2 regions of the Paenibacillus larvae subsp. larvae genome follow, and region 1 is predicted to be linked to the other one. Evidence: riboswitches for the same ligand, from Rfam matches in the RefSeq annotation. Region 1 holds a riboswitch; the other holds the start of a gene.

Region 1 (3,578 bases):
CATCCGTCCCCAATCCCAGCTTCTTGTAAATGTCCTTGTTGGATTGGCAATAATGTGAGCCAAGGTTACCTGTTTCCCGGGCACGTACTCCTGAATGACGCGCTGCTTTTCATCTTGCTGGTTCATCCCTTATCCCATCCCATCAAAAAAACACGTGATTAAAGCCATAAAAAAACATAAAGGCTTCTTAAAAAATTCACACGGAAATTTTAAGAAGCCTCTTCGCTTTACTTGTTATACAACACGCCATTGTGCTATCTTTATCTCATAATATATTTGATTTAAGCAAACGTTGTCAATGCGGTAAATTTTATTGATACATTTTGTTCAAAATTCCGATCACATCCGCGTCTGACGGAACACGCGGATTGGTTGCTGTACATCCGTCCTTCAGCGCACCTTGGGCAATGGCCTCCTGCATTTCTTCCAAAGTACTGTATGCAATATTGCAGTCTTTTAATGTTTGCGGCATCTTCAATTGCTTCTGCAGCTGTTTAATCGCCTGGACCAGACTGCGTACCCCGCTTCGGGAATTGGAAGCCGGCAGCCCTAAGCTTCTGGAGATCTCCGCATATCTTGCAGCCGCAGCATTGCCTTCATCTTTGCCGTATCCCGGCTTGTAATCAGCATTAAATTCAATCACATGCGGCAATAATAGCGAGTTCATCCGGCCATGGGCAATCTTGAATTTGGCTCCTGCCACATGGGCAATCCCATGGTTAAGTCCAAGTGAAGCAATATTGAAAGCCATACCGGCCAGACACGATGCGTTATGCATCTTCTCACGCGCTTCGAGATCACTGCCGTCCTTGTGGGCTTTGGGCAGATAGGCAAACACAAGCTTGAGCGCTTTTTCCGCCAGGGCATCGGAAATATCATTGGCTTTGGTGGACACATAGGCTTCAATGGCGTGGGTCAATACGTCCATTCCCGTATCAGCCGTGATGAAATCCGGAACACTCTTGACCAGTTCAGGGTCCAAAATAGCTTCTTCCGGCAGCATGTCATGAGAAACAAGAGGATACTTGATATTCTTCTTCTTGTCGCTGATGACCGAAAAAGAAGTGACTTCGGAACCGGTGCCGCTCGTTGTCGGAATGGCCACGAAAGGGATATCCTGCTGGTTCATCAGTTTTTTGGCAAAGATCTTCATCGCCTTGGCCGCATCAATAGCAGAACCTCCGCCCACGGCTATGATCATATCGGTGTTAAACGAGCTGAGTGCTTCCAAACCTTCTGTCACGACCTCGATTGGCGGGTCCGGCACGATATTGCTGAAAATGTACTGTTTGTTGCTTTCGTGCAGTCTCTCGAACAGCAGATTAATCATGCCGGATTTCACCATGAACGGATCGGTAACGACAAATATTCGTTTGTTGCGTAATTCCGTTAGCCGGTCTAACGCACCTTGCCCCATATAGATATCGGTTTTAAAAGAAATTTTATCCATGCAGGCACCTCCAATGTAAGTTTCAGGAAAATAAAAAAGAGACTTTTAAAAGAACGAATTCCTTTAAAAGCCTCTTTGCTTATATGTACACGTCATTGTGCAGCTTGCTGTCATTTGATTGTCGTCTATTAGTTTACACCCTTATTCAGTAAAACGTCAACCTGTTGTTGCTTAATGCCATCTTATGCAAAAGGCAGATGATAAAAAAAAGGGGATACACGCCATTGTGTATCACATTCTTCTTCGTTGAAGAATCTACCCGTTTCCTTGCTGTACATCCTTGTACATGTTTGGCGCCGCCGCCAGGCCATACCCCCGACAACATTGTCGGGACACCCTCTTTCCAATAAAAAAAGCCTAGAGGCGATAATCGTCACACTAGACTTCTAAACCACCACTTTCGCCTCGAAGCGGTTGGTTGCTCAAAGTTTCTAGGCAAAAGACCTGACTTAAGACCGGTATCCGGTCTATCACAGTGGCGGGACCGCGTTGGATTTGCACCAAACTTCCATTGCCTAAAACTTTTATATTGTGGCATGACGTGAATGTTACCATTCGAGAACATTATAGCATATAGAAATAATTTGGCAAATCATTTGACAAATTATTTGGCAGATTATTCGCTGTTGTCCAATTGAGGCTGAAGTTTTGGAGACTCGATAACGGAATGTCTTTTCTTGCTCATTATCCTTCTCCTTTTTTAGAAAGATATTATCCCTGTCGTATTTTTTTGCTAAAATCCTCTCATCCATAAAATTATAGCAAATTAAAAAGCTGAGAATGATAGTTTTTTCCTCGTAGAAAAATATAAGGCCCGTCCTTAAGCAAATTATGTGCATTGGGGAGGGCCCTTGTTGTAAAGTAAAACGTTTTTCTGGAATTCAGGAACGATTCATTAAATTTAAAGTCTTCTGGGCATTCTGGATATCCATTTGGATTTGTTCATTTACATTAAAGGGATGGTACATGCCTTTATTCAGCATGTAATCCGTTATTTTCTGGTGCATAGTGATCGCTGTATCCAGATGGTTTTTCAGAACTGATCTGACTTCCGGAGTAGTGGCTTCAGTTAAAGCAGTAGCCAAGATCTTTAACACCGGATTTTGAGGCAATAAGGAAATCGGATGCGATAACCTGTTCAGTTATTACATTCATACCGGTTAAATTCTCTACAGTGGTGCTCATTTTTATGTTTTCTCCTTTCTAAATATGGGGTCGGGATAATAATCCCTGATAGTCTTGAATTGCTTTTGCAGAATGCTGAATATCTTCTTGCAAAAGACTTTTAAGCGCCGGATCAGAAACCAGTCCCTGCATAGCAACCGATTTTGTCATACAGGTATTTTTAAAGGTAAGGAGCTCATGTACTTCCAATGTTTCGTGTACGGCAAGGCCTTGTTGTGCCATTATAACGATTCACCTCCTTTAAACCATGAATTTATTATCCGCCCGTGCAAATAAGGATATTCAATTTAAATTGGTAAAATAAAACATGAAAAAGCTATGAAGAAATAGGATCAGGCTGAAATAAAATTGGGGATGTTTGGAGAAGCTAATAAACAATAACTGTCAGAAAAGAGGTCAAAAATTGATGAATAAATTTCTAATTAAAGTATTGTTAAACGGAATCGTAGTCATTCCCCTGCTTATGTGGTATACAGAAGCTACTTTTGTAGGGGCAGCCACAGCTGCCGTTATTTTGTCAGTCATTGCTTATCTAATAGGAGATCAAATCGTCCTTAGGTACACTAACAATACAGTTGCTACCATTGTGGATGCCGTTGTCGCTTTGTTTTATCTTTGGCTGGTAGCCCGCTATGCCAACTGGTCATTGTCAGTAGGGGAACTGCTTACGGTCGTTATCGTACTCGGTGTAGTAGAAATCGGATTTCACCGCTTTTTAGGACAGACTTCTGTTAATAAAGAGGCTCGATAATTATTGGGAGCTTAATAAATACAGCTTCTAAACAAAAAAGAAACGAAGACTCAGTATACATGTAAAATTGAAGAAAAGTGAAGCCACTGCATGCTTTCCTGACACTTTAACAAAATCTTCTCCTCCCGCAGGTCCAGCTTTATAATTACGCCGCTGTACTCCCGGTTCTTATATATTCCATAAGTAACAACC
Region 2 (3,578 bases), 1.7 Mb from region 1:
CTGCGGATTATTGACACACTCTTCGTATTTTGTACGGAAACTGCCCTCTCCCACTTTCTCGTCATAGAGATCTTCCAGTGAATACCCCATAACCTGACGGACTTCATGAGGATCAAACAAATGGAACTCCCCGCGCTGCTCTACCGCTTCCATAAATAAGTCAGGGATGCACACGCCCGGAAAAATGTCGTGGGCTCTCAGACGCTCATCCCCGTTATTCAGTTTTAAATCCAGAAAAGACAGGATGTCCTTATGCCAAACGTCCAAATATACAGCGATACTGCCCTTTCTTGTACCGAGCTGATCCACGCTCACCGCCGTATTGTTCAGCTGGCGAATCCATGGAAGCACCCCGCTGGATTTTCCTTTATATCCCCGGATGTCGGAACCTCTGGAACGGACCTTGCCCATGTATACCCCGATACCGCCACCCATTTTGGATAGTCTCGCAATGTCCGTATTGGAATCATAAATGCCCTGGAGGGAATCATCCACTGTGTCGATAAAGCAGCTGGACAACTGACCTGCCCGGGCCTTTCCGGCATTGGAGAGAGTAGGAGTTGCTACGGTCATGTACTGGTTGCTTAGTGCCCAATAAGCCTCCTTTACCCACTTAAGACGGGTACTGCGCTTTTCCTGTATCATCAGCTGCATGGCAATGATCATAAAACGCTCCTGCGGCAATTCATAAAATTCGCCGGCAAAGCCGGTCGCCAAATATCTTTCAGCAAGAGTAATCAATCCGACGTAAGGAAATAACTTGTCCTTTTCCGGTTGAATGGCTCGGCCTAGATCCTCGATCTCTTCTCTGGAATAGCTATCTATTAATTCTGCTTTATAAATCCCTTTTTCACAAAGCATGGAGATCAGTTCGTAGAAAGAGCCGTAAGGACTACCTTCAATGACCCCGTTCCGGAAGGTTAGTGAATAGGAGCGGTTTTGAGCCGCTATATAATAAAGTTCCTGCAAATAAGCTGCAGCTGCCGGAAAAGTCCATTCAGGTTCATCTTTCGTGATGCATTCCACAGCGGCGGTCTTCAAGGACCGATAAACGGCCAGTTCCGCTTGCTGATCATCTTTATCCGGAACTGCTATCGCATATTTCACCCAGTTATCAGCCCGTAAATGAGGAAAATCCTTAAGCAGTTCAGCTGCCACCTGCTTCGTCATGTTCATTTTGATTTCTGTATATAGATGGTCCTTCTCATGCTCTGTCATGGCCATTCTCGAAACACTCCTCTTCTCTTAATTCATAGGCATCTGACTATGTAGGAACAACTTTTAGAAAGAAAATAAAAGCATCCTTTTTTCGGGAAAAAGATGCTCACTTCTAGGTCAAGCAAAACGATTACGTCACCTTATTTCACAAGCGATATTGTCCCACTTTGAAAACAAGATTAGATAAGAAGACTCATATCCTTGAGCTAGATAGAACACTTTTCCATCCTCGTGGATTTCCGTTCTTATTTTGTGGCAGGTCTCCTGGCTCAGGTTCCCCGTCATCTTCCGAATCCTTCCCATTTCTCTACAATGAAACAGTGAAATATCGACAAAGAAGAGACTCCCCCTCACAGTGGCGGGACCGCGTCGGATTTGCACCGACTTCCCTTTTAATATTACAAACACCTCAATATGAAGTATGTTAATCACCACAAAACACAATATATAGTTGTCGAAGAGAACTATATCACAAAAACTTAGGAATGACAACAAACCCAATTTAACGAAAAAAGGCGAAAATAGGATGTAATTTTATGCATGCTCGCATTCAAATGGATCTTTCCGTTATTTCCGATTTTGCATGACCCTCGCAAAGTTTCTCCAACGTAAAAAAACACTATCCATCCGTGCAGCGCCCCTTATTATATCATATGAAAAGGCGGGATTGTTGGTCTCTTTCAGTAAGCAAAAAAACCATGCTCGGATTAGAGGCATGGTTTAGACTAGAATTTATCTTTATTCGTAATCGTATATGGTAACGCCTTTTACGACCCGGTTTACACTGCCGCTTGGAGAAGGGTTATCCGGTTTTATGTTTAAGGAAATCGATTTATAAACTGCAAGCAGTTGGGCATGGGCAATATATTCGAATGAAAGCCATGTATCGTCCGCAGAGCCCAAGTCTTCTTTTTCCCCAAAGAAGTAATAGTCTGCAATCTCGTCCACTTCTTTTTCATAAACATCGGAAATGACGGCCAGGTTAACCCGTGCAGGATCCGCTTTCAATTCCTTTAACAGGTCCAGATCATATTTTCGTGTATACGGATGCTTACTGAGAAATAGCACGATCATCGTCTGGTCATCAATCAGAGATTTGGGGCCATGCCTGAAACCAAGGGGAGACTCGTAGTATACTGATAATTTTCCAGCTGTCAATTCCAGAAATTTCAAGGAGGCTTCATGGGATAGTCCCAGAAATGGACCGGAACCGAGATAAACGATTTTTTGGAAAGATTCGGCCGCCATCGTTTCCAATTTTTCCGCCCGGGTATTAAACATAGTTTCAACACGATCGGCCAGCCTGGTGATAACGGTTTGGTAATCTCGAATCCCCTCCTCCCGGAACAATAAAAGAGCCGTCAGCATCATACAGGTAAAACTGCTTGTCATGGCAAAACCTCGGTCGTTGGACCCTTCCGGCATGAGTAAAAGCAAAGTTCTTTCATTGTCTGAAGAGCCTGCCGCCAGATATCCTTCCGGGTTACAGGTGATGTTGATTTGATAAAAATTCCGTACCAGTTGTTCACCCAGCTTCACAGAGGCTACACTTTCCGGACTATTTCCGGAGCGGGCAAAAGAGACCAGCAGAGTAGGTGTTTCTCTCTCAAAAAAATAATAAGGATTGGATACCAGATTTGTTGTGGCAATGCTTTGGAAATTGAACCGTTGCTTACCGCCTTTTTGTTGCAGATACGGAAGAATCGTTTCTCCTACAAATGCTGATGTGCCGGCCCCTGTAAAAATGACATTGATTTTCTCATGTTTGTCAAAGAGCATTTGAAAAAAAGCTTTGATTCGGTCTTGCTCGGCCGCCAAGCTGGCATTAGCCTCTTTCCATAACCTAGGCTGCTGGGCAATTTCTTTCAGTGTGTTGAAAGCCCCTGTTTCGCGGCTTTTTTCTTCAGAATAATTAATAAACAAGAAAATCACCTCTTTATTGGAATAAAAAAATAATCCTGAAATAAATAAGTTACTTATATGCTAAGCTCTGTTGCGTAGTAATACCTGTCTCCTCTTGCTATACTGATGGAGTGTTCAACAGGAAGATTGCCTGAATAAGCGGTACGTTCAATTTTCATGGCAGGGTTTCCAGGTTGTCCGTCCAAAAAGGGAGCTTCCTTTTCCTTTATAATAACCGCTTTGAATCGTTCGTGGGCAGATGTTAAAGATAGCTGATAATCAGTCCGGAATATTTCGTACATGGAGCGCTTCTCCAGTTCATGGCGGGTCAAGCCGGGGAATATATTTACCGGCAGGTAAGTCGTTTCTACCATAATGGGCTCATCTTCAGCAGACCTTAAACGCTTTATTTTATAAACCGGTGTTTCTACTTCCAGTTCCAACTTCTTCGCTATTTT

Evidence for each region. Region 1 has a riboswitch for cobalamin ahead of BXP28_RS12560 (1-propanol dehydrogenase PduQ). Riboswitches for the same ligand answer to the same signal wherever they lie in the genome.
Region 2: another riboswitch for cobalamin. It lies ahead of BXP28_RS04160 (ribonucleoside-diphosphate reductase subunit alpha); the one in region 1 lies ahead of BXP28_RS12560 (1-propanol dehydrogenase PduQ).

Annotation. Positions count from the first base shown of each region.
Region 1 covers NZ_CP019687.1:2,412,437-2,416,014, forward strand. Annotated here, with positions in the region: partial or broken gene BXP28_RS12555 (BMC domain-containing protein) at 1-126, opposite strand, end outside; gene BXP28_RS12560 (1-propanol dehydrogenase PduQ) at 311-1,450, opposite strand; adenosylcobalamin (AdoCbl) riboswitch at 1,837-1,986, opposite strand; gene BXP28_RS12570 (spore coat protein) at 2,332-2,535, opposite strand; gene BXP28_RS12575 (spore coat-like protein) at 2,654-2,857, opposite strand; gene BXP28_RS12580 (DUF2512 family protein) at 3,042-3,386, shown strand; gene BXP28_RS12585 (YolD-like family protein) at 3,437-3,578, opposite strand, start outside.
Region 2 covers NZ_CP019687.1:758,643-762,220, reverse strand. Annotated here, with positions in the region: gene BXP28_RS04160 (ribonucleoside-diphosphate reductase subunit alpha) at 1-1,176, opposite strand, end outside; cobalamin riboswitch at 1,456-1,669, opposite strand; gene BXP28_RS04155 (AgaS family sugar isomerase) at 1,957-3,141, opposite strand; gene BXP28_RS04150 (GntR family transcriptional regulator) at 3,195-3,578, opposite strand, start outside.